4 regions of the Dechloromonas sp. ZS-1 genome follow, and region 1 is predicted to be linked to each of the others. Evidence: riboswitches for the same ligand, from Rfam matches in the RefSeq annotation. Region 1 holds a riboswitch; each other region holds the start of a gene.
What was found. A riboswitch is a leader RNA that binds a small molecule or an ion and turns the genes downstream of it on or off. The one in region 1 is predicted to bind cobalamin.
Positions count from the first base shown of each region.

Region 2: linked by a shared signal. The riboswitch ahead of AACO21_RS04550 (TonB-dependent receptor) and the one ahead of cobT (nicotinate-nucleotide--dimethylbenzimidazole phosphoribosyltransferase) in region 1 are both predicted to bind cobalamin.
Region 3: linked by a shared signal. The riboswitch ahead of AACO21_RS00425 (TonB-dependent receptor) and the one ahead of cobT (nicotinate-nucleotide--dimethylbenzimidazole phosphoribosyltransferase) in region 1 are both predicted to bind cobalamin.
Region 4: linked by a shared signal. The riboswitch ahead of AACO21_RS00540 (energy-coupling factor ABC transporter permease) and the one ahead of cobT (nicotinate-nucleotide--dimethylbenzimidazole phosphoribosyltransferase) in region 1 are both predicted to bind cobalamin.

Region 1 covers NZ_JBDIYD010000001.1:438,799-445,753, forward strand. The annotation lists gene AACO21_RS02180 (response regulator) at 1-1,270, opposite strand, end outside; gene AACO21_RS02185 (ATP-binding protein) at 1,258-1,866, opposite strand; gene cobU (bifunctional adenosylcobinamide kinase/adenosylcobinamide-phosphate guanylyltransferase) at 1,897-2,454, opposite strand; cobalamin riboswitch at 2,461-2,679, shown strand; gene cobT (nicotinate-nucleotide--dimethylbenzimidazole phosphoribosyltransferase) at 2,760-3,818, shown strand; gene AACO21_RS02200 (adenosylcobinamide-GDP ribazoletransferase) at 3,815-4,576, shown strand; gene cobC (alpha-ribazole phosphatase family protein) at 4,576-5,094, shown strand; gene AACO21_RS02210 (hypothetical protein) at 5,141-5,359, shown strand; gene rfaQ (putative lipopolysaccharide heptosyltransferase III) at 5,398-6,492, shown strand; gene AACO21_RS02220 (glycosyltransferase family 4 protein) at 6,489-6,955, shown strand, end outside.
Region 2 covers NZ_JBDIYD010000002.1:360,729-367,683, forward strand. The annotation lists gene AACO21_RS04525 (indolepyruvate ferredoxin oxidoreductase family protein) at 1-515, shown strand, start outside; gene AACO21_RS04530 (hypothetical protein) at 703-1,074, opposite strand; gene AACO21_RS04535 (Fur family transcriptional regulator) at 1,160-1,630, opposite strand; gene AACO21_RS04540 (GTP-binding protein) at 1,712-2,794, shown strand; gene AACO21_RS04545 (6-carboxytetrahydropterin synthase) at 2,788-3,378, shown strand; cobalamin riboswitch at 3,500-3,755, shown strand; gene AACO21_RS04550 (TonB-dependent receptor) at 3,881-5,986, shown strand; gene AACO21_RS04555 (PepSY domain-containing protein) at 5,988-6,955, shown strand, end outside.
Region 3 covers NZ_JBDIYD010000001.1:83,274-90,228, reverse strand. The annotation lists gene AACO21_RS00445 (cobaltochelatase subunit CobN) at 1-274, opposite strand, end outside; gene cobO (cob(I)yrinic acid a,c-diamide adenosyltransferase) at 300-890, opposite strand; gene AACO21_RS00435 (ABC transporter ATP-binding protein) at 894-1,667, opposite strand; gene AACO21_RS00430 (iron ABC transporter permease) at 1,664-2,641, opposite strand; gene AACO21_RS00425 (TonB-dependent receptor) at 2,646-4,469, opposite strand; cobalamin riboswitch at 4,575-4,782, opposite strand; gene AACO21_RS00420 (hypothetical protein) at 4,896-5,093, shown strand; gene AACO21_RS00415 (cell division protein ZapA) at 5,095-5,421, shown strand; RNA gene ssrS (6S RNA) at 5,456-5,636, shown strand; gene AACO21_RS00405 (EVE domain-containing protein) at 5,690-6,163, shown strand; gene AACO21_RS00400 (sulfite exporter TauE/SafE family protein) at 6,167-6,955, shown strand, end outside.
Region 4 covers NZ_JBDIYD010000001.1:105,232-112,186, forward strand. The annotation lists gene AACO21_RS00510 (precorrin-8X methylmutase) at 1-35, opposite strand, end outside; gene AACO21_RS00515 (sirohydrochlorin chelatase) at 51-974, opposite strand; gene cobM (precorrin-4 C(11)-methyltransferase) at 995-1,804, opposite strand; gene AACO21_RS00525 (ABC transporter ATP-binding protein) at 1,806-2,678, opposite strand; gene AACO21_RS00530 (CbiQ family ECF transporter T component) at 2,681-3,424, opposite strand; gene AACO21_RS00535 (energy-coupling factor ABC transporter substrate-binding protein) at 3,414-3,806, opposite strand; gene AACO21_RS00540 (energy-coupling factor ABC transporter permease) at 3,803-4,483, opposite strand; cobalamin riboswitch at 4,614-4,821, opposite strand; gene hybE ([NiFe]-hydrogenase assembly chaperone HybE) at 4,871-5,443, opposite strand; gene AACO21_RS00550 (HypC/HybG/HupF family hydrogenase formation chaperone) at 5,436-5,726, opposite strand; gene AACO21_RS00555 (HyaD/HybD family hydrogenase maturation endopeptidase) at 5,726-6,220, opposite strand; gene AACO21_RS00560 (nickel-dependent hydrogenase large subunit) at 6,220-6,955, opposite strand, start outside.

The DNA of each region.
Region 1 (6,955 bases):
ACAGCGTGCGCACGCTGTTGAAGCTCTTCTTGGCATCCGGTCCGGCCATGGTCTGGGCGGCCTGCTGGTCGGCCAGTTCGCGGTCGTTGAGGACCATCGCGGCACGCAGGATGTCGAGGCGGGCGGTGGTTTCCAGCGCGGCGGAAATGAGGGCGGGGCGCAGGCCGGCAAATTTGCTCTTGCCCTTTTCCGGGCTGGCGATGGCGAGCAGGGCGGCAAAACTGGCTTGTTCGTCCAGCGTGAGATTCTGAACTTCGGATTCGCGCATGCCGACCAGTACTTTCTCGGCGGAAATCTTGTCGTTACTCGCCACATGTGTGCGGGCATGGCTGAGTTTGTCGGCGGCAGACACGGCGCCGGGCATTGAATCGTTGGCAATCACATCGCCCATCGCAATGCGTGCCGTCTCGGTGTCGCCATTCAGGGTGGCGGCCTCGGCCAGCAGGCGTTTGCGCAGGTAATTGCGTGGCGTCTTTTTGGCAGCCTCGTCGAGGACGCGCTGGGCTTCCTCGGTTTCGCCCTGGGCGATGCAGATGTTGGCCTTGAGATCCACCGCATCGAAGTAATGCGGGGTGCTGGCGACGACGCGGTCGATCTCCTCGCGCGCTTCACCGTGACGGCTTTGCTGATGTAGCGAGCGGGCCACGCCGGCGCGGGCCCACGGGAATTCGTAATTGTTCAGAATGTCGCGATAGGCGTCCTCTGCGCCCACGGCATCGCCGCTGGCGAGCAGGGTTTCCGCCTGCTGGCGCAGGATTTCGAAGCGGTAGGGGCGACCGGCCTCGCTGTCCCGCTTGGCAGCAAGCAGCGCGAGGGCGCGGGCGTATTCCTGCTGGCGTTTTTCCCGGTAGTAATCGGCAAAGAAGTCCTTCTTCGCCATGATGCGGGCCAGGCGCAGGAGCAACTTGTCCGGCGAGAAAGGCTTGATGATGTAATCGTCCGGCACCAGTTCGACGGCGGAGACGACCTGCTCGTAGGACTGCTCGCCGGTGACCATCATGAAGATGGCTTCGTCCTTGAGCAGGTTGAAGCGGCGCAGTTCTTCCAGCAACTGCTGCCCGGAGCGTCCGTCGCCCAGAATGTAGTCGCAGAGGATGATGTCCGGCGTGTTGTTGCGGATGCGGTAGATCGCGTCCTGATAGTTTGCGGCGAATTCGACGGCAAAGGCGCCGACGGTCTGGGCAATGGTGCGCAGGGCTTCGCGGGCCATCGGCTGATCGTCGATGACGAGAAAGCGGCGCTGGGAGAAGTCGATGTTTACGGTAGCCATAGCGTGAAGCAGGCGCCGTTCAGCGGGCCGCCGTTGCTCAGCATGAGCGTGCCGTGCTCTGGGCCGCGCGTGTGCAGTTCGGCCAGGCGGCGGGCAATGCGTAATCCCGTGCCGCTGGCGGGGGGGAGATGGGCGAAGCCAGGGCCATCGTCGGCCACGCACAGCTGTAATCCACCTTCAATGAGGCGGGCTTGCAACAGAATCTGCGCCCGGGCAAAGCGGCTCGCATTCTGCAGGGCGTTGCTGAGCATGTCCTCGACCAATTCGCGGTCCATCGGCCAGGCGTCCTCGAGGGTGCAGTCGAGGCGCAGCGTGAGTCCGTGGTGCTGCAGATGCAGGCGGGCTTCCAGCGCCATTTCGGCGCACAGATCGCTGACCACCGTGGGGATCAGGGCGAGCTGGCGTTCATGGCGCAGCAAGCGGTAAGCGGCCAGGGTGCGGTTGAGCCGATGGGCGCCGCGTTCGATGGCATAGCGTGCTTCCCCCAGATCGATCCGGTGGGTCGCTTCGGCGGCGGCAATCGCGGTTTCAGCGTAGAACAACTGGTTCTTCGTCTCGTGAATGCCGGAAGCGAGGATGTCGAGGAGTTTTTCCATATGCGCCACGGTCGACCGTCTGAGAGAGGCCTATTTCAAGGTGAGGGGCAAACCCGCCGCGACCAGGGCGACGTGATCGCAAACGGCGGCAACGCGCTGGTTGAGGCGGCCCTGCTCATCGGCAAACAGGCGGGAAACCGGGTGCATCGGCACGATGCCCCAGCCGACTTCGTTGGAGACCAGAATGACCCGGCCCGGCAGGGTCGGCAGGGTGTCGATCAGGGCGCGGGTCTGCCCCTCGAACAGCGGGCAATCGATGGGCTGCCCCGCATCGGCCTGGGCGCCGGCCTGGCCGGCAAAAAGCAGGTTGGAGAGCCAGAGGGTCAGGCAGTCGACGAGCAGGCAGGTGTCCGGGCGTGCCAGCTCGCGCAGGCGGGCGGCGAGCTCGATCGGCTCCTCGACGCAGCCCCATTCGGCCGGGCGGCGGGCGCGGTGATGGGCGATGCGCGTCTGCATTTCGCCATCGCGGGCCTCGGCCGTGGCGATGTAGATGACGTGCCGCTGCTCATCGCGGCTTGCCGCTTGGGCCAGGGTTTCGGCGTGTGCGCTCTTGCCGGAGCGGGCACCGCCCAGAATCAGTGTCTTCATGGCCGCATTGTGGGGAATTGATCCGGCGGCGGCAAGGTATAATCGACGGGTTCGACATCAAGGAACCCGGTGCGCCGCCTGCGGCAATTCCGGGGCGGGCCCGCCGCTGTAATCGGGGACGGTCGCTGCACGATGCCACTACGCGGGGAAACAAACCTGCCGGGAAGGCGCAGCAGACCGGACGATCCGAAAGCCAGAAGACCTGTCGGACATACCAATACTTCGCAAGAAGCCTATGGACAGGGCTTCGCGGCGCCTGCCTGGACAGCGGTCGCCGCGAGGCCCTTTTGCTTTTGGAGAATCGGATGCATTCCTCTATCCCGAAATTCGCGATCACGGCGCCGGATCGCGCCCTGGAAAATACCCTCAAACACAAGGTCGACCGCAAGACCAAGCCGCTCGGTGCGCTCGGTCAGCTGGAAGCGCTCGCCATCCGCATCGGCCTGATGCAGCAGCGTCTCGATCCGGTGCTCGCCAAGCCGCACCTGCTGGTTTTTGCCGGCGATCACGGTGCGGCCAAGGCGGGTGTGTCGGCGTATCCGCAAGAGGTCACCTGGCAGATGGTCGAGAACTTTCTCGCCGGCGGCGCGGCGATCAACGTGTTCACCCGGCAAAACGGCCTGGCGCTGAGTGTGGTCGATGCCGGTGTGGCGCATGATTTCGGCGCCCGCCCCGGCCTGATTCACGCCAAGGTGGCGCCGGGGACCGCAAACTACATCGAAATGCCGGCCATGACCGCCCAGCAATGTGCGCAGGCCATCGAGCACGGCGCCGGCATCGTGCGCCAGCTGGCCGCTGACGGTTGCACGGTGGTCGGCTTTGGTGAAATGGGCATCGGCAACACGGCCGCGGCCTCCCTGCTCACCCATGCCCTGACCGGCGTTTCCCTCGATGCCTGCATCGGGCGTGGTACCGGCCTGGATGATGCCGGTCTGAACCGCAAGCATGCCTTGTTGGCCCAGGCTTGGGCGCGCGTTGCGGCGTCTGGCGAAGCGTTGACGCCGATGCGTGCGCTGGCCGAATTCGGGGGCTTCGAGATTGCCGCCATGGTCGGTGCGATGCTGGCGGCGGCAGAAGCGAAGATGGTCCTGCTCATCGACGGTTTCATCGTCAGTTCGGCCGCGCTGGTGGCGGCACGCCTCTACCCGGCGCTGACCGAGTACGCCGTGTTTTCGACGCGCTCGGCCGAGCCGGGCCATGTTGCGCAACTCACGGCCCTGAACGCCGCGCCGCTGCTCGATCTGGGCCTGCGTCTGGGCGAGGGGACAGGCGCCGCGCTGGCTTACCCGCTGGTACAGGCGGCGGTGGCGTTCCTGAACGAGATGGCCAGCCTCGAATCGGCCGGCGTGGCCGACAAGGCATGATGCGCGACGAACTCGCGTATTTCTTCGGGGCGGTGCGTTTTTTCACGCGCCTCCCGGTCCCGGCCTGGGTGGGGCATTCGGCTGAGGCGCTGAATGCCTCGGCCCGCTACTTCCCGGCGGTCGGTTTGCTGGTGGGGGGCATTTCGGCCCTGGTGTATGCGTTGACCGTCGCCCTCTGGCCCCCCGTGGTGGCCGTCCTGCTTGCCATGGCGGCGAGCCTGTACGTGACCGGCGCGTTCCATGAGGATGGGCTGTCCGACATGACCGATGGGCTCGGCGGCGGCTGGGAGAAGCTGCGCATCCTGGAAATCATGAAGGACTCCCGGGTTGGCAGTTACGGTGTGGTCGCCTTGTGGCTGGTGTTGAGCAGCAAGCTTTGTCTGCTCGCCAGCCTCGACCCCGCCGTGGTGCCCTTGGCGCTGATCGCGGGGCACGCCTTTTCCCGCGGGTGCGCCACGCTGCTGCTGGCCGGGATGGACTACGTGCGCGAGGACCTGCTGTCCAAAGCCAAGCCGCTGGCAACGCGTCTGGGCGGAGGGGCGTTGTGCGTTGCCCTGATCTTTGCGCTCCTCGGATTGGTCTTGTTGCCCTGGCAGCAAGCCGTGGCCGGTGTCCTGTGCGCCTTGCTGGCAACCGTGTGGCTGGCCGCCAAGTTCAAGCGCTGGCTGGGCGGCTATACCGGGGACTGCCTGGGGGCGGTACAGCAGGTGGCCGAAGTGGCCTTCTATCTCGGCGTACTGGCCCGCTGGCCGGCATGATGCTCTACCTGATCCGGCATCCGCGCCCGCTGATTGCGCCCGGCGTGTGCTACGGCCAGCTCGATGTCGATATCGACGACCCCGCCACGCTGGCCGCGACGCTTCGGTCTCAGTTGCCGGTGGGGGTGCCCGTGATCAGCAGCCCGCTGCAGCGTTGTTTGAAATTGGCTCGGGCGATGGACCCGGGGTGCCGGACAGATCCCCGGTTGATGGAAATTGCGTTCGGTGACTGGGAAGGGCGGGCCTGGGATGAGATTCCTCGCGCGGAGATCGACGCCTGGGCTGCCGATCTGATGGGCTATTGCCCGCCGGGCGGAGAGTCGGCCGAACAGATGGCCGGACGGATTCGGGCGTGCCTCTCCAGCCTCCGGCATCCTCACATAGCCTTGGTGACGCACGCGGGCGTGATCCGTCAGATCGTGGCCATTGTCCAGAGGGTGCCATTGCGGGATGTGCTTGATTTTCCGGTTGAATACGGTGAAATCATTTTGTTAAATTATGAAAACGGTATGACCTGATCCGGCTTGCCTTGGCTAATATCCATAAGTCATAAACGGGGGAGCCATGGCAAAGACAGGAGAGAGCAGAAGGCGGGGCGTACCGCCCGCAAGCAAGCCGCTTTTCATCGCAGCAGTGCGCTATGGCGATGGCGGCAGCGAGTTGTTCCGCATCGAGCATGCCAACGATCTCGACGATGCCCGGCAGGTGCTGATGGCGGCCGTGATGAATGTGCGTATTGCCCTGATCGCCGAATCGACCAAGGTGCGTGACGCATCGCGCTAGCAAAGACGGCATGCGCCTAAGGCGATAAAATCGCCGCCATGAACGATTTCAATCCCCTGCGCGATGCCGTGCCGCTCCAAGAAGTGCAGCGCGTGCTCGTCATCAAGCTGCGCCATCACGGCGACGTACTGCTTTCCTCCCCCGTTTTTTCCGCACTCAAGGCCGCCGCTCCGCATGTCGAGATCGATGCGCTGGTTTATGCCGATACCGCGGAAATGCTGACCCTGCACCCGGCGATCCGGCGTGTGCATGTGATTGATCGGAAATGGAAAAAGCAGGGTGTCGGGCATCAGCTGAAGCAGGAGTGGGCTTTGCTGGATACCTTGCGCGCTGCGCGCTATGACTTGGTGCTCCACCTGACTGAACACTGGCGGGGGGCTTGGCTGTGCCGGCTCCTGAAGCCGCGCTGGTCGGTCGGGTGTACCCGTGTTGATGCCGGTCGGGCCTGGCATCGAAGTTTCAGCCATCTGTATAAGGTGTCGGGGGGCTTGCCGCGCCATACCGTGGAACGGAATCTGGACGCCCTGCGTCGCATTGGCGTGCGCCCGGCGTTGGCGGATCGTGCCCTGCAGTTGGTCCCCGGTGCGGAGGCTGAGGCCAGGGTTCGGCAACGCCTGACGGATGCCGAGGTCAGCGGCCCCTTTATTCACATACATCCGGCGTCGCGTTGGTTTTTTAAATGCTGGCCGGCTGAGCGCATGGCAGCCTTGATCAGTATGTTGCAGGCACAAGGGCATCAGGTGGTCCTGACAGCAGCGCCGAGCCGGGATGAGCTGGCGATGGTCGGTGCTATTCAAGCGGGCTTGGCCAGACCGGTGCCCAGCCTGGCGGGCCAGCTCTCGTTGAAAGAACTGGCGGCCCTGACCGGCATGGCGCAAGCGTTTGTGGGTGTCGATTCTGCGCCCATGCATATTGCTGCGGCCATGGCGGTGCCTGTCGTTGCCTTGTTTGGGCCCTCTGGCGAGAAACAGTGGGGGCCCTGGTCGGCACGAGCGCGGGTCGTGGCCAGTGAGCATCATCTGTGTCGCCCTTGCGGCAACGATGGCTGCGGCGGCGGCAAAGTCAGCGACTGCCTTGAAAATCTACCGGTGACCCAGGTCATGGCGGCCTTGCAAGACGTGTTGCAGACATGAAAATTGCGATTGTTCGCCAACGCTACAACCCCTATGGTGGTGCCGAGCGTTTTGTCGAGCGCGCGTTGTCGGCGTTGTCGTCCGAAGGCGCTGAAGTGTCGTTGATCACGCGCAGTTGGGCTGGGGCGCCGGCAGAGGGGTTCCGCCAGATTGCGTGCGATCCGGCTTACAGTCGTCTCTTGGGCGGACGTGCTGCCCGGGACAGAAGTTTTGCCCTTGCGGCCGCGGATCTGATGGCACAGGGGGGCTATGACATCACGCAGTCGCACGAGCGCATTCCCGGATGCATGATTTTCCGTGCGGGTGATGGGGTCCATGCTGCCTGGCTTGCCCATCGCGCGAGAACACTGGGGCCGCTCGGTCGACTGGGGCAGCAGTGGTCCGCCTACCACCGCTACGTGCTGGCGGCAGAGGCCCGCATGTTCGCCCATCCGGCTTTGCGGGCAGTCATTTGCAACTCGCA
Region 2 (6,955 bases), on a different contig from region 1:
AGGTCGCCCGCCTGCACCGCGACCCGGCCTTCCAGGCCAAGCTGGCGGCGCAGTTTGAGGGGGACTTCCGCGTGGTCTATCACTTCGCGCCGCCGCTACTCAACGGCGAGACCCCGAAGAAGCGCCGCTTCGGCCCCTGGGCCGCACCGCTGCTCGGGCTGCTGGCCCGCTGCCGCCGCCTGCGCAATACTGCGCTCGATCCTTTTGCCCACACCCGCGACCGCAAGCTGGAACGGCAACTGCTGGCCGACTACGAAGCCCTGCTCGCCCAGCTCGAACAGGCACTCAGCCCGGCCAACCACGCCGCCGCCGTGGCCCTCGCCAGCCTGCCCGCCGATATTCGCGGTTACGGCCCGGTGCGCGAGCGCTATGCAGCGCAGGCCGAGCTGCGTCGTCAGGCACTGATCGAGGACTTCAAGCAGGGTCGCACCCCCGGTACGCAATCGGGCGTGCACGCCGCCCCCCAGACCGGTGTGCGCGGCATCCCGGTACGGATTCCGGTGGTCAGCCGCTGAGTCCGACGGTCAACGTCCGTTCAGGCAGCAAAATGCCCGGCACAAGCCGGGCATTTTTTTGGCCGGTATCGGCGCGGGCAGCACATCTTCCGCAGGGCGGTTTAGCTGGGCGGCGGGAGATCGCAGGCCGGCGAGGCCTGCGCCCGCCTGTGCTCCAACACGCTTCAGGCTGCGACCAGATCGCGCCTCAGGCGGTCGGCGCGCCCAGGCCCTTGGTCGCCATCACGCGCTGGGTCAGGGCTTCGAGGTTGGCTTGCGCGTCCTCGGCGGCTTCCTGCATTTCTTCAGCACTGAGCGGGCGGGACAGCGGTTCCAGTTCAATGCGCTGGATGTTCGGGCATTTGGCGACGATGCCATGCAGGATGCTGTCGACCTTCTTCTGGCCCAGACCGAAGAGCACTTTTTCCAGGACGAAGAGGCGGATCAGGATGATGTCTTCTTCGTTTTTGGCGGTGGCCTGCACGGCCTCGATTTCCTTGCGGAGGTGGCCGCGTAATTTGAGCGGGGTCACGGCTTCCGGCACTTGCAGGATGGAATAGCGGTACTGGCCTTGGATCATGGTGGCAATCGCTTGAGAAACGGACAAAGACAGGATTGTCTCAAAGCGGCCGCGCCGCTAACAGCGGCAAACGGCATTTTTCTCGTCAGGTGGCGTGTTTGGCCTGGCAGTCAGGACAGCGCGTGGCCAGTTCGATCTCCTGGCAGTCAAAGCGGTGGCCGACCCGGGCCAGCTGCTGCTGAACGGTGTCGATCAAGCCGTGATCATGCAGTTCGCTGACGCTGCCGCAGCCCGTACAGACGAGAAAGAGGCCGGGCAACTGATGGCTTTCGTGGCGGCAGGCGACAAATTGGTTGAGCCGCTCGATTTTGTGCACCAGGCCCTGCTCGATCAGGAAATCGAGGGCGCGGTACACCGTCGGCGGCGTCGCATTGCTGCGCAGCGTCTTGATGCGGGCCAGCAGGTCATAGGCCTTGAGGCCGTTGTCGTGTTCGAGCAGCAGGGCCAGCACGTCGCGCCGGATGGGCGTGAGCTGGACGCCCTGATCCTTGCAGCGCAAGGCGGCACGCGCCAGGTAGTCGGCGCCGGTCTGGGCGCAGGAGGCTTCGGCAGTCATGGGCGTCATTGTAGAGGGGCGGGCTTGGTGATTACAAATGATATGTTATAACATTGCATCTTTCACCACGCATCGATCACCATGGCTTCGAACGACCGCCGCATTCCCGTGACCCTGCTGACCGGTTTTCTCGGGGCAGGCAAGACCACGCTGCTCAATCACCTGCTCAGCCAGCCGGAGATGGCGCGCACGGCGGTACTCATCAATGAATTCGGCAGCGTGGCGGTCGACCATCATCTGGTGAGCAAAATCGACGAAAACATGGTCCTGCTCGACTCCGGCTGCATCTGCTGCACCGTGCGCAGCGACCTGACGCGTAGCCTGACCGAGCTGTTCATGAAGAGTCTGCGCCGCGAACTGCCGCCGATCGAGCGTGTGATCATCGAAACCACCGGCCTGGCCGATCCGGCGCCGGTGATCTTCACGCTGATGGAAGACTTTTTCGTGGCCGACCGTTTCCGCACCGATGGCGTGGTCACCGTGGTCGACAGCACGCACGCCCTGGAACAACTGGCACGCCAGCCGGAGCCGGTCAAGCAGGTGGCCATGGCCGACCGCCTGCTGCTCAGCAAATGCGACCTGGCCAGCCCGGAACAACTTGAAGCGGTGAGCAGCACCTTGCGCCGCCTCAACCCCTCCGCCCCCCAGATCTATGTGCGGCGCGGCGAAGTCGCCCTCGCCTCACTGACCGACTGCGGCTTGTACGACCCTGGCAACAAGACAGCCGATGTCGCCAACTGGCTGGCCGAAGAAAAAGTCCGAGAAGAACGCCGCCAGGCCAACGGACATCATCACCACCACCACGATGTCGACCGCCACGATGCGCACGTCTACAGCTTTGCCCTGACCTTCGATCAGCCCTTGCAATGGGTCTTCTTTGCCGATGCCGTCCGCACCCTGCTCGACACCGTGGGCGAACGCATCCTGCGGATCAAGGGCCTGCTGAACATCGAAGGCGACCCCAAGCCGCGCGTCATCCAGTGCGTCCAGCAGGTCATGTACCCCTACGCCATGCTTGATGCCTGGCCGAGCGATGCGCCCTACAACGACCGAAAGAGCCGCCTCGTTTTCATCGTGCGTGACGTGCCGCAAGGCATGATCGAACAGGCTTTCGAGATGTTCTGCGGCGTCCGCGACAGCGGCGCACCGGCTGATCCGTGCTGATCCGCAAACGCTTCAAGTTCGAGCATGCCCATATCGTGCGCGGCTGCAGCACGCGGCGCTGCTCGCACTCGATCCACGGCCACTCGTACAAGCTCGACCTGCTGCTCGAAGCCGACACGCTGGACCACGGCCAGATGGTCTATGACTTCGGCCTCCTGAAGCAGGGGCCGAACTGGCTGATCGATGCCTTCGACCATGCCATCAGCGTCTGGGCCGGTGACGATCCGGCCTATCTGGCGGCCGCGCAGCAGTTTTCCGAGCGCTGGCTGATCCTGCCCGTTTCACCGAGTGCCGAGCAGTTCGCGCGCGTCTTCTTCGTACTTATCGACCATGTGCTGCAGCATACGCCGCACCGCAATGGCGAAGGCGCGGTGCGTCTCAACTCGGTCATCGTGCATGAAACCGAAACCGGCTACGCCCAGTGTTTCCGGGCGGATGCGGTCAACCCGGCCATGGGCCTGATTTTGCCGGCGGACGTGCAGTTCTCGCCCGCCCTCCGCGCCGACTGGCCCGCACCGCAGGCCAGTCCGGCCGCCGCCCTGCTCCACCGCCTCTTCCCCGCCCCGGCACAGCGTGCGGCTTGAGCATGGGTTGCCCATCCCGGCGGCAAAACGTATGATGCCGCCGCAGTTGTCCTTCCTGCACGGGGGGACAACGCAGTACGCCATCCAGACAGAACCGGATACCTTCCGGGTGGCGACTCAGGGTATCCACACTGCATCAGGTGCCTGTTTTGGTGACAAAACGGGTGAAACGGGAATGAGGTGCGCGCCCCCTTGGGGTTGCAATGCCTCGGCTGCCCCCGCAACGGTAAGCCAGTGCGGCTGCATCACGGTGAATCGACGATTCACCTGCCACTGCGACATGACGTGGCGTCCGGACGGACGCGCGCGGATGACGTGGGAAGGCGATGCGGCAAGACTGGCAAGCCCGGAGACCGGCCTGCTGCATTCGTGCTGTCCGAGCCATCGGTACAGCGTATGCAATGGATCGTCTGCGGGGATGCGGAGGATGACAGCGATGCGTCGACCACAGGTCGTCGCCGATCATCTTTGCGCGTGCAGACGGTCCTTTTGAGGAAAGACCATGTTGCACACTCTGCCCTACCCCTTGTTCACACCCAACCGCCTGGCGGCCGCCGTCGCCCTGGCCACGAGCCTGCCGGTTTTTGCCCAAACCACGCTGTCGACCGTCGAGGTCAGCGCTCATCGCAACGCCGCCAGCCTGCATCTCGATCAGGCCACGCCGACCGGCAGCCGCACGGGCATCACGGCGCGCGAACTGCCGGCCGCAGTCAGCACGGTCGATGCCCTGCAAATGCAGGAGCGCGGCGACTTCCAGATCCGCGAGGGGATCACCCGCGCCACCGGGATCACCGACATCGGCTCCGGCGGGACGGGGGGCTTGTCCTTCTCCGCACGCGGCTACACCGGCACCAACTCGGTCGGCATTGCCGAAGACGGCATCCGGATCCAGACCGGTGCCGGCACGCAAAACTATCCGGGCAGCGCCTGGGGCTATGAGCGCGTCGAAGTGCTGCATGGCCCGGCCTCGGTGGTCTTTGGCAGCGGTACGGTGGGGGCAACGATCAACGCCATCCGCAAGGAACCGAGCCGGACCGCCAGCCAGGAAGCCATGGCCGCCGTCGGCACCGATGGCGTCAAGCGCCTCGGGGTCGGCGCCACCGGCGGGCTGGGCGAGATTGCCAGCTACCGGATCGACGCCTACGGCACCGATATCGATGGTTACCGCGACCTCGGCCAATCCCGGGAAGCCAAGCTGATGAGCCGGCTGCGCCTGCAGCCGAGCAGCGATCTGCGCGTGGACCTGACGGCCGATTACAGCGTCAATCGCCCGGAACGCTACTGGGGCACGCCGCATGACAACGGCCGCATCCTGCCGGAACTGCGCCGCGAGAACTACAACGCCGACGACGCCGTGATCCGCTACGCCGACACGCGTCTGCGCGCCCGCGTCGAATGGCAGGTCAATGATCGCCTGAGCCTGAGCAACGAGCTGTATCACCTCGAATCCAAGCGCCGCTGGATGAACATCGAAAGCTATACGCTGAATACCGCCGCCCATCGCGTCGACCGTAGCGATTACCTGCACATCCAGCATGAGCTCGCGCAGACCGGCAACCGCCTTGAGGCCAGCCTGAAGCACGGCAGCCATCGCGCCGTGCTGGGCTGGGAGGCGGCCCGGGTAAGTTTCCGGCACATCAACAACGCCCCCTATGGCGGCAGTTCCAGCGTGAGCATCCAGAATCCGGCACATGGTCAGTGGTTCAGCCCGGATGCCACCCTGGCCAAATTCGACACCGCCAGCACCCTGCACGGCTTTTATGCCGAAGATGCCTGGCAGTTCGACGAACGCTGGCTGCTGCTGGCCGGCTTCCGTCATGACCGCGCCAATATCTATCGCGACGAACTGGTTTCGGGCACCGACTTTGGCCGCAGCCTGACCGGCAATGCCTGGCGTCTCGGCCTGACCCACTTCCTGACCCGCGATACCAGCGTGTACGCCCAGTACGCCACCGGCCACGATCCGGTGACCTCGATGATTTCGCTCAATCTGGCCAATGCGGACTTCAAGCTGACCCGCGGCAAGCTGGTCGAAGTCGGCCTCAAACAGAAGCTGGGCAACGGCCTGGGTGAGTGGAGCGCTGCCTTCTACCGCATCGACAAGGACGACATCGTCACCCGCGACCCGAACAACTCGGCCCTCTCCATCCAGGGTGGCAGCCAGTATTCGCAAGGAATCGAGCTCGCCGCCGCACTCACGCCTTCGCCAAACTGGCGCTTTGAAGGCAACGTCACGCGTCTGCAGGCGGAATACACGCACCTCATCGAGCGCGTGAGCGGCGTCGGCGTCTCGCGCGCCGGCAACACGCCGGCCAACGTGCCGACCTTTGTCGCCAACCTCTGGGGCCACTACCGCCTGGGTGCAATGCAAACCTCGCTCGGCCTGCGCCATGTCGGCAAGAACTACGCCGACAACGCCAACAGCCTGCAACTTGGCGCCTACACGGTGGCTGATGCGAGCATCGCCTGGCAGGTCGATGGCAAGACGACGCTGCGCCTGCTCGGCCGCAACCTGGCCGACAAGCTCTACGCCACGCGAACCTACAACAACCAGATGATCCTGGGCGAAGCCCGCCGCTTCGAGCTGGTGGCCGAGATGAAGTTCTAAGATGGCCAAGGGGACTTACCTGCGCCTGTTGCACCTCAGCCACCGCTGGCTGGGCATCGGACTCTGCCTGATGGTGCTGCTCTGGTTCATCTCGGGCCTGGTCATGCTGTTTGTGGCCCGACCGCAACTCGATGATGCCGAGCGTCTGGCCGGCCTGCCGCCACTGGCTGCGGACAGCGTGCGGGTATCCCCGGCGACCGCCTGGCAGGCCCTGGGCCTGTCCGGTGCGCCCCAGGCCATCCGCCTGACGGCGGCCGGCGGTACGCCGGCCTACCGTTTTCTGGCAGAAAAACGCTGGTGGCAAGTGGATGCGCGCGATGGCCGGATCGCACCGGAAGCAGATGCGCTTCTGGCGAGCCGTGTCGTCCTGCCCCATGCCGGCCCAACCGGCATTGCCACGGTGAGCACGCTCACCCAGGACCAATGGACCCTCTATCGCCGCTTTGATGCACTACGCCCCTTCTGGCTGGTCCAGCTGCGTGATGGCCGCGCCTACTACGTCTCGGCCCGCACGGGTGAGGTAGCGCTCGACACGGCGCCCGGCGAACGTGCCTGGAACTGGCTGGGCAGCGTGGTCCACTGGCTCTACATCACGCCCTTGCGTGCCAACACGCCGCTCTGGCGCAACGTCGTGCTCTGGGGCAGCGGGGCCGCCCTGCTCCTCGCCTTCAGTGGTCTCTGGCTGGGCCTGCAACGCTTGCGGCTGCGCCGTCGTTACCGCAACGAGCGCTGCACGCCCTACCGGCATGGCTGGAAACGCTGGCACCACCTGCTCGGTCTGAGCGGCGGCCTGATCCTGCTGACCTGGCTGTTCAGCGGCTGGCTGTCGATGGCCCCTTTCGGCCTGGGCAGCGCCCCACAGAAGCCGGGCCGCGCCGCCACGCTGGCGATGAGCGGGTTGACCGATGTGCCCGCCCCCACGCCGGAGAGCCGCGAGATCGAGTGGCTGATGCTGGGCAAAACGCTGCT
Region 3 (6,955 bases), 360 kb from region 1:
GCGCCGGATCGCCGAACACGGAAACGGCCAGAATGGCGTCTGCGTCCCCGATCCAGCTTTTCAGCTGGCGTTCGTTGGCAGCCATCAGCTGGGCGGGCGTCCGCAGCAGAATGCGGTCCTGCGGCTGGGCGTCGAGGTGGCGATGCGCCGCCTCCAGTGCTGTGGGCGCGGCGCGTTCGGTGACGATGCCGAGCAGGGTGGCCGCCGTGGCCGGCCCGGCAAGCAGGTAGCAGGCCAGCAGCAGGCTACTCAGAAGATGCTGAAAACGGGGCATGGACTGCGGTCGACCGTCGGCGGGCTTACCAGTCGAGGCCGGGCATGGCTTTCACGCCAGCCTGGAAAGCGTGCTTCTCGTTGCCGATCTCGCTCACCGTATCGGCCGCGTCGCGCAGGGCGTCCGGGGCGGCGCGGCCGGTGATGATGACATGCTGCAGGCTCGGACGGGCGGCCAGTTTGGCCAGGACTTCGGGCAGGTCGAGCCAGCCGTATTTGAAGGCATAGGTCATTTCATCGAGCACGACGAGGCCGATCGCCGGGTCGGCCAGATAGCCGCAGGCAACCTGCCAGGCGGCCTGGGCGGCACGGGCGTCGCGTTCCTTGTCCTGGGTTTCCCAGGTAAAGCCTTCGCCACCGACATGCCAGCGCACGCCCGGCTGAGTGCGGAAAAAAGCTTCCTCACCCGTATCCGAGCGGCCTTTGACGAACTGGACGACCGCCACCTGCAGACCATGACCGAGGGCGCGGGCGACCACGCCGAAGGCGGCAGAGGATTTGCCCTTGCCGTTACCGGTATTGACCAGCAAGACCCCGCGCTCTTCCTGCGCGGCGGCGATTTTTTCATCGACGACGGCTTTTTTCTTCTGCATGCGGGTTTCGTGGCTGATGCTCATGACTTACTCCGGGATGAAACAGCGGTGGCCGCGATCGTCGAGCTGACGCAGGCCATAGCCGTAAAGTTGGGACAGCTTTTCTGCGGTCAGGATGGCGTCGACCGGCCCCTGCTCCGTGCACCCATCGCCATGCACGAGCAGGGCACGGTCGCAAAAGCGGTGGGCCAGGGCCGGGTCGTGCAGAACCATGACCACGCCGGCACCACAATCGCGGGCCGTGCCGGCAAAGAGTTCGAGGACGGCCATCTGGTGGTTCAGGTCGAGGTGCGACAGCGGTTCGTCCAGCAGATAGAGCGGGGCCGCCTGGGTGAGCAGCGTGGCAATGGCCAGGCGCTGGCGTTCGCCGCCGGACAAGGTGTGAATCTGGCGCTCCTCCATGCCGGCCAGTCCGACAGCGCTCAGGGCGCTGCGTGCGAGATCGGCATCGTGCCTGCTTTCCCAGGCCCAACGGCCAAGGTGCGGATGACGACCGGTGAGGGCGGTTTCGAGTACGGTTGAGCCGAAGGGATCGTTCTGAAACTGGCCGAGCCAGGCCCGGCGCAAGGCGGACTCCCGCGCCGGCAACAGGGCGCAATCTTCACCATCGAGCAGCACGGCGCCGCCATCCGGCTTGCGCAAGCCGGCCAGTACGGAGAGCAGCGTCGATTTACCGGCACCGTTGCGGCCGAGAATGGCCAGACGTTCACCGCCCGCGACCTGCAGATCGATGCGGTCGACCACTGTTTTGCCGGCAATTTCAACCCGCAGCTGATGGGCTTCAAGCAGGGGCCGGCTCATTTCGGTTGCCTCGACAGCAGGAAGAGGAAAACCGGCACGCCGATCAGGGCCGTCAGCACGCCGACCGGCAGTTGCTGCGGCGCGAGCACGGTGCGTGCAGCGGTATCGGCCAGCACGAGCAGGGAACCGCCAGCCAACACCGAGGCCGGGAGCAGCAGACGCTGATCGTTGCCGGTGGCCAGACGCACCAGATGCGGTACGACGAGACCGACAAAGCCGATCGAGCCGGCCGTGGTCACCGAGGCGGCGGTGGCCAGCGAAGCCAGCAGATACACGATGTAGCGCAGGCGGTCGACCGAGACCCCAAGGGCGCGCGCCTGCATCAGCCCGCGTGAGAGCAGGTTGAGCTCGCGGGCATAGGGCACGGCCACGGCCAGCGCCACAACTAAGGCAAGCACCGGTGGCCACCAGTGTGTGCTCTGGCCGAGGTCGCCCATCAGCCAGAACAGCATGCCGCGCAGTTTGTGCTCCGGGGCAATGGCGAGCATCAGTGCAATCAGCGCGCCACAACCGGCGGCGACGATGACGCCGGTGAGCAGCAAGCGGGTCTGGGTCCAGCTGCCATCGCCGTGCGCCAGGCCAAACACGATGAACATGGCCCCCAGCGCGCCGGCCAGTGCCAAGCCGTCGATCCCGATGATCGGCAGCCCGAGCAGGATGGCGAACATCGCCCCGACGCCCGCCCCGCCGGAAATCCCCAGTACATAAGGATCGGCCAACGGATTGCGCAGCAACACCTGCATCAGCGCGCCGGCCAGGGCGAGCAGGCCGCCGCAGGCAAAGCCGGCAATCGCTCGCGGCAAACGCAGTTGCAGCACCACGTCCATGCCGCCCGCTTCCCCGCCGGTCAACGCCGCCCACACATCCGAAACCGGAATGTGCAGGCTGCCCAGACTGAGCGCCACTGCAAAGCTCGCCCCGGCTAGGAGACAGAGCGCGAGCAGGATGAGCAGGGCGCGGCGGCGGGAGGGCATGGGCTTACTTCGGTGCGTAGCGGACGCCGATGAAGGCGTTCAGGCCGGGGGTGGTGAAGTCAGCAGCGGTTTCGTAGTTGCGGTCAAACATGTTGTTGACGCGCGCGAAAACGGACCAGTCACGCTCGAAACGGTAGGCGGCATAAACATTGGTGAGTGCATAGCCAGCCAGCTTGCGGGTATTGGCGTCGGTGTCAAAACGCTGCCCTTGTGCTTGCAGTTCGAGGCGCCATTCCCAGGCTCCAAGCTGTTTGCCAATGCTGGCCGATCCATAGTTCTGGGCACGGCGGGCCAGGAGTCGGTGCATGGCACGATCACGCGGATCGACATGGCTGTAGCTGGCGCTCAAGTCATAGTCGGCAATTTTTCCCTCGTAGCTCAAGGTAGCCCCTTGAATTTTTGCTTCACCAATATTGATCGGGGTATTAAGACCGGACCACGAGATCAGGTCGGCAACCCGGTTCTGAAAGAGCGTCAATGAGGCACGGTGACGACCATTGTCGTACTGTATGGCCGCTTCCTGATTGATCGAGCTTTCTGGCTTGAGGTTCGGATTCCCTTGGCGGCCACTGGTGAGTGGGTAGTACAAGTCACTGAAGGACGGCGCCTTGAAGGCCGTACCCAGGCCGGCATTGGCACGCCAATGCTGGGTCAGTTGGTAGCCGTAGGCGATGGCGCCGGTTGTCTTGTCGCCAAACTGGGAACTGTTGTCATTGCGGGCATTTACCTGCAGATGGTGGCCGCCAATCTGGCCATTCCAGCCCAGGAGTAGCGAGTCAATCGTACGTTCTTCAATCGGGTACTTGCCGGTCCCCGTGACCGATTGATCGAGGCGCTCCAACGCAAATAGGGCGTTGCCGACCGGAAGCTTGAAATCATGCTGCCAGGTGTATTGGCGTTGGACAGTTTTAAACAAGCTATCAAGCGCACCATTTTTCATTGCGCGCGTTTCATCTACGCTTTGGCCAAGGCGCAGGGTGCTGGTCCAATTCTGTGTGATGGCGTTTTTGAGATACGTGCTTAAGGTCGAGATGGCCAACTGGTTTCGCCAAATGGCAGTCTTGTCTGTCGAACTGTCATAGCCACTGTCCCCGTCACTGAAGTAGTAGCTGGCGCCTGCCTCGTGGCCTTTGGCAAAGGTATAGCCAAGACTGCCGGAGAAATTGGTGTTGCTGAAGCTGTCACGGTCGCGGTTATATCCACCACTCCGTGGTGTGGTGCTATTGAACCCCCGGGTTTGGCTGTGGCCTACGTTGGCGGCATAGTGCCAACCATCCTGTCCGCCTGAGAATCCGAAGCTTTCTGTTTGGGTATCGTAAGTCCCTGCGCCTACTTCTGCGTTGAATTTAATGGGACCGTTCCCGCGGCGCGTAAAGATCTGAATAACCCCACCGATGGCATCACTGCCATAAAGGGAGGAGGCCGGACCACGAAGGATTTCAATTCGATCAATCTGATTGAGGGGGAGGCGTGACCACGCTGCCATTTCTCCCGAGGATGCCGAGCCAACGCGAATGCCATCCACCAGGACCAGCGTGTGGCCTTTGCTTGTGCCTCGCATCAGAATGCTAGAGGTGGCACCGTAACTGCCACTCGACGTCATTTCGATGCCGGGTTGTCGGGAGAGCAACTCGGTGAGCGTGGACGAACCTGCTTGCTCGATCTCTTCTCTTTCAATCACAGAGATATCAGCGAGCACTTCATTGGCACGCATGGCTTGGCGGGTTGCGGTCACTTGTACTGTATTCAGAGACGGTGCTTCTGCAGAGGCAACTTGTACGAATGCAAGGGACAGCAAGGTTGCAATTGGGGTGGGGCGAAGGGGCATGGCACTTCCTAGGCTGATGGCGACCCCGCCAGCAGCATGAGATGATCAGAGGAAGAAGTGCAGGGGAATGGGCCTTGAACCGAGCCGCGCCACCACCCCGTGGCACTTCAGCGAGTTGATCCAGGCCGGTATCCGGGCTCGCGAGTCTTGACCTGCCGCCTTCCCGGGATATGTCCCAGTGGCGTTGTGGCAGGCCCGCACTCACTTACCGTTGCGGGGGCAGCAGCGGCATGGTCGCTTGGGCGACGCACCGCTTTCCCGTTTAACTGCGTTCGGAGAGTCCGTCGGCAGCACCTGAAGCGGGCGCGATTGTACGCGTAATCACGCTGTAATGCATTATTCAATCTGTAAATTGCCGATAAACTACTTTGAGAAGAACGGCTTAGTCCTTGACCATGCAGCGATTCAACCTTTATAGTCCGCGCCATGAATACCGAACTCGAAGCGCTCGAAAGCAAGGTTGAACAGGCGATTGGCCTGATTCAACAGTTGCGTGCCGAGAACGAAGTCCTGAAGAACCAGATTGCCGCAGCCGAAGCGGAGCGCCTGCATTTGCGCCAGGCCATGACGCAGGCACGGGAACGTCTTGAGGGCCTGATGGACCAAATCCCTGAGGATGCCTGAGATGAGCGCCGAGACCAATTTCCTCGACGTCAAGATCATGGGTCGCGAATACCGCGTGGCCTGTCTGCCGGAAGAGCGTGCCGCCTTGTTGTCGGCCGTCGATCTTGTGGATGGCAAGATGCGCGAAATCGCGCAGCGGACCAAGAGTTCGATCGCCGAGCGTGTGGCGGTCATGGCGGCGCTGAACATTGCACATGAACGCCTGACCCTGATCGAAGGCAGCACACCGACGGACGGTGTTGATACTTCCGATACGAAGCGTAGAATCGAAGACATGGGAGCACGGCTGGATGCCGTGCTGGTGCCCCAGCAGCAACTGGATCTGTGATCCCGCGCTGTTGATCCCGGTACCATCCGCAGTGTGTCCCCTGCGGTGTTCGTTAAGGCCATAGATTCCTTGAACCAATGCTGATTGGCATCGGTTGCGGACCGTTGAAACCGCTGTTGTGCGCGCTCTTCGTCGAGCGTGCCTGATGCGGGAGGAAAGCAACCACTCTGAACCCCGGTTCAGGATGCCGGCCTGACGGCACCCGCGGGGGCCAATATTCAAACGGGTGGCAGATGACTCTGCCGCCCGTTTTTCATTGGAGAAAGGCGTGTCGTACTGGTTGATGAAATCGGAGCCGGATGAGGTTTCCATCGACGATCTTGCCCGCTTGGGAACGGTGCCCTGGACTGGTGTGCGAAATTATCAGGCACGCAATTTCATGCGTGATGCGATGAAGATCGGTGATCTTCTGTTCTTTTATCACTCATCGTGTGCCGAACCCGGTATTGCTGGACTGGCTGAGGTGTGTTCCGAGCCTTATCCCGATCCCACCCAGTTCGATACGGTCAACCCGTATTTCGATGCCAAATCGAAGCCGGATCAACCCCGTTGGTGGTTGCGGGACGTGCGTTTTGTCCGGAAGACGCCTTTGCTGACGCTGGCCGCGCTGCGTCTGCATCCGGAACTTGCTAACATGCGCCTCCTGGCGCGCGGCAATCGCTTGTCGATTACGCCGGTTGCGCCGAACGAATGGCGCTTCATTGTTGAGACGCTGCTCGGAATTGCGGCAGTTCAGGAGTAAATGATGAGTATCGAGTGGTTGCTCGCCTATTTGGCCTTGGGTGCATTTGTCGGATTTTTCGCCGGACTCTTGGGCGTGGGCGGAGGCGGCATCATGGTGCCGGTGCTGACGACGATGTTTGCAGCCCAGGGGTTTCCGCCGGCACAGATGGTGCACCTGGCGCTGGGTACCTCCATGGCAGCCATTGTGCTGACTTCGGTGTCCAGTCTGAGGGCGCATCACGCGCATGGCGCAGTGCGCTGGGATATCGTCAAAGGCATTGCGCCCGGCGTGCTGTTCGGCACTTTTGGTGGTACGTTCATCGCTGCTTCTGCACCGACACGTCCCCTGGCCATTTTCTTCGGCTGCTTCATGGCCTATGTCTCATTGCAGATGATCCTGAATGTGAAGCCCAAGCCTTCCCGAGCCTTGCCGGGGCCGTTGGGCCTGGCTGGTGTCGGTTCGGGTATCGGGCTGATTTCGGCCCTGGTGGCGATTGGTGGAGGTTCCCTTTCCGTTCCCTTCATGACCTGGTGCAACGTCAAAATGCAGAATGCGATCGGGACCTCGGCGGCCATCGGCTTGCCCATTGCGCTGGCCGGTGGGGCAGGGTATCTGATCAATGGTTGGTCGGTTGAGGGCCTGCCGGCTTGGTCGGTGGGCTATGTCTATCTGCCGGCACTGGTCGCAATCAGTGCGGTATCGACCTTCACGGCGCCTCTGGGGGCGCGGCTGGCACACCGTCTGCCGGTGGCTACGCTCAAGAAAGTTTTCGCCGGTGTGCTGATCTTGCTCTCGGCCAAGATGTTGCAC
Region 4 (6,955 bases), 330 kb from region 1:
TCGGTCACCGTATTGGCGGCAGTGGTCAGGGACATGGCGAAACTCCGGAATCAGGCGTGTTGGTGGGCGCAGCCGGCGTGATGGGCATGGCCGTGCGCGTGGGGGTGTTCAGGGGCGTGGACATGACCGCAACCGCCGGTGGCGGTATGGCTGTGGTCGTGCAGGTGCTCGTCTTCGGCCAGTTCGCGGTATTTGCAGCCGTCGCATTCGAGCATCGCGCCTTCGCCCTGATCACCGCGGGCACGGCTGTCGAGCAGGGCGAAAATGCCCGGATCGAAACCGAAATGCGTCCCGAGCGCGAAGGACACCTGCGGGTATTGCTGCTGCAGGCGGGCCACCTGTTCCAGGATGCGCTCGATGAGCACCCCGGTGAACAGATAGACCGGCACGATGGCGATCTGCATCATGCCCAGCCGGACCTGGCGCTGCACGACGGTTTCAAGGCGCGGCCAGGTAACGCCGGTGAAGGCGAGGTCGACCAGCTCATGGTCGTTCTCTTCAAACATCCAGCGCGCCATCTTGGCCAGTTCGCCATTCGCCCCGGCATCCGAGGAACCGCGCCCGAGCAGGACGACGCCGGTGGTCATCGGGTCCGGCATGGCCAGTTGCTTCATCAGGCGGTCGAGTTGCCCCTGCAGCACGGCAAACACTTCGCGCCCCATGCCGAGGTGACGGGTGACGATGAACTCGACGCCGGGATGGCGTTCACGCGCTTCGCTCAGCGCATGCGGCAATTCCATCTTGACGTGCCCGGCGGCATTCAGGATGAAGGGGATCGCGATGACTTTCTTCGCACCCTTGGCGGCGCGATCCAGCCCTTCATCGAGGAACACCTCGGCATGTTCGATGAAGCAGACCTCGATGCGCCAATCCGGGTGCTGTTCGCGCCATTGCGCCGCGAAGTTGATGGTTTCCTTGTTGCCTTCGCGGCCGCGAGAACCGTGGCCGACGAGGAGGAGGGTAGTGTCGTGCATGGCATTCCTCTGCATTGAATTCAGTCCGCCACGTGGGCAGAGATCGGATCGGCGCTGCTCGCCTTCCGGAAGCGGTGGCCGAAAGTCGGGTCGTAGAGCTTGGAGCGGATCAGATCGGGCCAATCGGCGGCGCCCAGGGTCGGGCTGGCGACGATCATGGCCTGGCTGGCGATCTTCTCGTCCTGGCACTTGCGTTTGATGTCCCTGATCGTGCCGCGCACGATCTTTTCTTCGCCCGGCCAGCTGGCCTTCTGCACGACCAGGATCGGCGCGTCTTCCGGCCAGCCGGCCGCGAGCAGGGCGTCCTGAACCTTGTGCAGCAAGGTGATCGAGAGGTAGATGCAGAGCGTGGTCTTGTGCGCGGCGAGGGCTTCGAGTTCTTCGCCCGGCGGCATCGGCGTGCGTCCGGCCACGCGGGTCAGGATCACCGTCTGGGTGACTTCCGGCAGGGTCAGGGTTTCGCCGGCGGCGGCCATCGAGGCCATCGCCGACGAGACGCCGGGCACGACACCCCATTCAATGCCGGCGGCAGTCAGCGGGCGGGTCATTTCGATCAGCGCGCCGTAGAGGCCGGGGTCGCCCGTCTGCAGGCGGACGACGGTCTGGTGTTGGCCGGCGGCGGCGATCAGCCAGTCGGTCATCTCCTCCAGGGTCATATCCTTGGAGTCGCGGATCGCGCAGCCCTCGGGCGTGAATAGGGTGGCGGCCTGATCGACCAGCGAGCCGGCGAAGAGCACCGCCCCCGCCTGTTCGAGCAGCGTGCGGCCTTTGACGGTGATCAGGTCGGGATCACCGGGGCCGGCGCCGACAAACCAGATTTTTCCGGGCATTTCAGGGGTTCTCCTGCGGTCGACCGTCGCCGGTGGCCCGATTTGATGGGCCGGACGACGGAGAAAGGTGAGTGATCAGGGCATCCAGGCTGCGCAGCGGCGGGACGGCGATGCCCCGTGCGGACAAGGCGGTTTCCAGGCGCAAGACCCCGGGCAAGGGCTGACCTGCCGCCTGCAAGCGGGCGGTGTGCGCGGGCAGCGCGCTGGCCGGAAAGGAGGCAATGCAGCGCCCTGCCGCCAGCACGTGCAGGGCATCGGCCCAGGCGTAGGCGAAATCGATATCGTGCGTCGCCAGGACAATGCTGACGCCGGCTGCCGACAGGCGCTCAAGCAAGGCCTGCATCTCGGCCTGCATGGCGGGGTCCAGCCCGGCCATCGGCTCATCGAGCAGCAACAGGTCGGGCTGCATGGCGAGGACACCGGCAATGCAGACGCGCTTTTTCTGGCCGAAGCTGAGCTGATTCACCGGCGCGCCGGCCAAGGCGCTCAGGCCGACCACGGCCAGCGCCGCGTGTACGCGGGCCTCCACCGTGGGCGCATCGAGCCCGAGGTTGAGCGGCCCGAAGGAAACATCCTCGGCGATCGTCGCCCCGAACAACTGATTGTCGGGATTCTGAAAGACCAGCCCTACCCGCCGGCGCAAGGCGTGCAAACCGGCGCGGCTGTAATCGAGCGGCACCCCGTCGAGCATCAGGCGTCCGGCCTCTGGACGCAGCAACCCGGCTGCATGCAGCAGCAGCGTGGTCTTGCCCGAGCCGTTGGCGCCGAGCAGGGCATTGCGGCTGCCGGCCTCGAAGTGCAGCGAACAGTCGGCCAGACCGGCCGTCTGGTCGCCATAACGGAAATGGACGGATTCGAAGGCGAGCACCGGCATCCTCAAGCACCCCATCCGATCATGACCACCAGCGCCAAACTGGCAGCGAAGGCCAACAGACGGTCGCGCCTTGCCGTCGGATACACCGGCAACAGGAAACGCAGCCGCCCCTCGCCCAGGCGCATTGCAGCGGCCCGCTCCAGCGCCTGGGCCCGCAGCCAGACCTGTACCGCCAGACTGGCCGTGATGAGTTGCAGCCCGCGCCAGCGGGCCCGCAACGAAACGCCGCCCAGGCGCGCCTGCTGGGCTGTCCGCACCGCCCGCCATGCGGCGGCAAAGACGAACAGCATGCGGTAACACAGGACCATCAGATCGAGTAGGCTGGCCGGCACCCGCAGGCGACGCAGCATGCCCAGCAGATCCGGCAACGGGGTACTGAGCACCAGAAACAGCAAGGCGGCAAGCGCAGCCAGCGCCCGCGCGCCCAGTTCGGCCAGGCGCAGACCGCCCTCGGGGAGCCAGATCAGATGCAGGGCGCCCATGGCGTCCGTCTGTACCGAAACCAGCAAGGTCAAGCTCGACAGCAGCAGAAAGGCCAGACCCGGTGCGGCAACGCGCCCGTAGGCCCGCCAGGGCGTCCCCGCCCCCCAGACGCTCAACAGGCTCAACACGCCCGCCACGCTCAGTACCCGCAGCGGCGCCGTGCCGGCAAACGCCAAACCGCCGGCAGTCAGGGCGAAACCGGCCTTGGCAAACGGGCAGACCGTTCGCCACGGACTGCGCTGGGCGAGGGCTTCAATCCACATGCGGGCTCTCCTGCGTCGTATCCCGCCCGACGGATTTGGCTCCGGCGGGATGGTCGACCGTCGGACACACCGCGGCCGAGGGGACCGAGGCCGCCTTGCGGAATTCCGCCCGCGCCGTGGCGCGGCCCAGCCAATAGCCGAGCAGGCCTGCACCGAGCGCGGCCTGCAAGGCAAACAGCAAGGACTCGATTTCACTGCCGGGCGGGGTAAAGAGCGGCTTGGCCCAGGGCTGGTAGTCCGGCGCCAAGCGGCTGATCTCGGCCTGGGCCTGCTGGTCGCTCCCCTGGAAGGCGGCCTCGCCCGGCTCGATCACCCAGAGCGGCAACGCACCGAGCAGCAGGACCGCCCCCCCGAGCAGGAAACTGCGTACGCACCCGATCATGGCTTGGCCTCCGCCAAGCCCCGCCAGAGCGGCAGGTTGCGCAATTCATCCGCATTGAGGCGGCGCAGGGTATTGACCACGAGCACGGTGAGCAGGCCTTCGCTCAAGGCAAGCGGAATCTGGGTCAGGGCAAAAATGGTCACGAACTTGGCAAACGCGGCCGTCACGCCGCCCAGCGGGTCGGGAAAGGCCAGCGCCAGCTGCCCGGCCGTCGTCACATAGGTCGCCAGATTTCCCAGGCTGGCGGCCACAAACACCGCGCCGCTGAACGGCACGCCCACCCCGCGCGCAGCGCGGAAAAGCACATGGCAGACGAGCGGCCCGACCACGGCCAGTGAAAACAGGTTGGCACCCAGGGTCGTCAATCCGCCATGCGCCAGCAACAGGGCCTGGAAGAGCAGGACCACAAGGCCGACCGGCACCATGGCCAGCGGACCGAAAAGCAGGGTACCCAGACCGACGCCGGTCGGATGCGAAGACGAGCCGGTCAGCGAGGGCAGCTTGAGGGCGGAGAGGACAAAGGCAAAGGCTGCCGCCACGCCGAGCAGCATGCGGCGCTCCGGCGCTGCCTGCAAAGTGCGGCGCAGGGCGTACAGTCCCCCGGCCACGAACGGGCTGGCCGCGATGGTCCACGCCAGCGCGTGCGGGGCCGGCAGGAACCCTTCCATGATGTGCATGCGACCTCCCTCGACGTGTGCGCAAATGCCAACGCACTATGACAAGAGGGAGAGAGGAGGAAGCGCAGACACAAAGCCCCTGAACAGGACGGCAGCCGGCGACAGTCCACCGCCCACACCCCGGGGCACAGTGCAACTCAATTCGTCGGGCCGGTCTTCTGGCTTACCCTCATCCTTCTCCGCCCCTTCCCGTGCCCTTGGCACAGTGGTTCGATGCGGAGTCGTCAGGCTTACAGCAGCGGGGGCTGCGCCGGACTGCCTGCTTGCGCAGGGTCACCGGCTTCCCGTTTCACCCAACCGTCAAAAAACAGTCAGGCACCCGAAGTGGGCCGGAGTATAAACGGGAAATATGGCGTTTGGGAACTGCAAAAAATTGGGGGGGACGCGTCAGCCCTGCTTGCCGGCCAGCCGACGGAAAAAGCCGCGACGCGACACGGGCGCCGCCGGCTCGGCGGGCGGCACAGGCGTTGAAGCGGGCGGGCCAGCCGTCTCTGGCACGCCCAGCGGCAGGCTCGACAGGACCGAGCGCATCGCATCCAGCGCCGCCTGACGGGCGGTCACATGATCCGGAATCGAACTCACCGGCGCGATCAGGGGGCAGTACTGATAGGGGCCGATCTCCGGGTCATCGTCTGCGATGAACTGCAGGGTGCCACAGGGCAGATTGAGGTAACGACGCTCGCCGGCCGGAATATCGCCCCACAGCGGCCCGCCGCCGGAAAGCAGGAGCAGGTTGAGAAACCAGGGGGTAATGACCACGCCCAGCCAGTCGCCGTCGTGCCGCACGAAACCGACGGCCTCGACCTGCAGTGCCGGATTGACGAAGGGCAGGTCGTGCATCCGCGTCGTCCAGATCTGCTGGTAATGCGCCTCGAGAAAAGCGCTCGGGTCTGTCTCGCGGGCTTCCGCAGGGCGGATGGGGGGCGGTTGCAGGGCGGGTTGGCGAAGGCGTTCAGTCATGCGCGCGGTCGAGATCGTGGAAATGCCGGTTCGGGTCGAACTCGCCATCGAGCGTTTCGGCCAGGGCCGCCAGCGCATCCTCGATCAGCCCCCGCTCGGCATCGCCGACCACATCCTTGGCCAGCCCCAGCGAGGTCAGGACCCAGGTGCCGACGGGCTGCGGGCCGATCAGCATCATGTTGATGCGTTCGCGCCGCCCATGCCGTTCCACCCAGGCGAATTCGCCCGCATTGTCCCCCTCGCCTTCCCATTCGACAACGCATTTCGGCACGGACAGGCACATCAGGCCGCCTCCTGCGCCCGCATCGTCGCCTGGACCCCGAGGCCAGCCAGGGCCGCGAGCGTCATCTCGATGAGCACCGGCAGTTGCGCCGCCACTTCCGGCGAGAGGGCCATGCCGAGGCCCATCGAGATCGGCTGCATGCCGACGATGATGGTCGTCCCCGGCGCCTTGCCGGTCAGTTCCAGACTGGCCAGCACGTCGGACAAACCGACCTGATGCGGCGAGAGCTTGGTGCGGAAAAACACCGGCACCGCGTCGCCTTCCAGCAAAACCGGCGTGGCAGGCGGTCGACCGCAGCGCACGCAATCGACCACGATCAGGCCCGCGAGGTCCTCCAGTTGCTCCAGCAGCTCCATGCCGCAGGTGCCGCCATCGACCAGCTCGACTTCGGGCGGGAAGGTCCAGCCCTGTTCGAGCGCCTCGATGACGCGCACCCCGACGCCTTCGTCGGTGAGCAGGATGTTGCCCACCCCCAGGATGACGATGCGCTTCATCAGGCGGCTTTGACCGTGATCACCGGATGGTTTTCCTGATCGACCACATGCACGGCGCAGGCCAGGCAGGGGTCGAAGGAGTGCACGGTGCGCAGGACTTCAAGCGGTTTCTCCGGATCGGCCACTGGGTTGTCGATCAGGCAGGCCTCATAGGCGCCCGCCTGGTCTTTTTCGTTGCGCGGCGCGGCATTCCAGGTGGTGGGCACGACGCACTGGTAGTTCTTGATCTTGCCGGACTCGATGACAATCCAGTGCGACAGCACACCACGCGGCGCTTCGTGGAAACCGACGCCCATCTGCTCGCCCTTGGGGAAGGTCGGGCGGTTGAACGTGGCGTAATCGCCCTTGCCCATGTTGGCCAGCAGCAGGTCCCACTGATGCAGCAATTCGTCGATCTGCACGGCGCAGCCCACCGCACGCGCGGCATGGCGGCCGATGGTGGAATGCAGGGCCTCGACGCCGACCGTCGTCCCGGCCACCTTGGACACCAGATCCAGCGCCGCGGTCGCGTACTGCTTGGTCGGCGCATGACCGGCGGCGAGCAGGTTCATGACGCGCGGCAAGGGGCCGACCTGCATCGGTTTGCCGTAGAAGGTCGGTGACTTCAGCCAGCTGTATTTGCCGTTGTCCTGGAAATCCGTGTAGTTCGGCGTCGTCTCGCCCTTGTACGGGTGCAGCGTGACATCGTTGCCGCCCTTGTAGTCGTACCAGGAATGCTTGATCGCTTCGGAAACG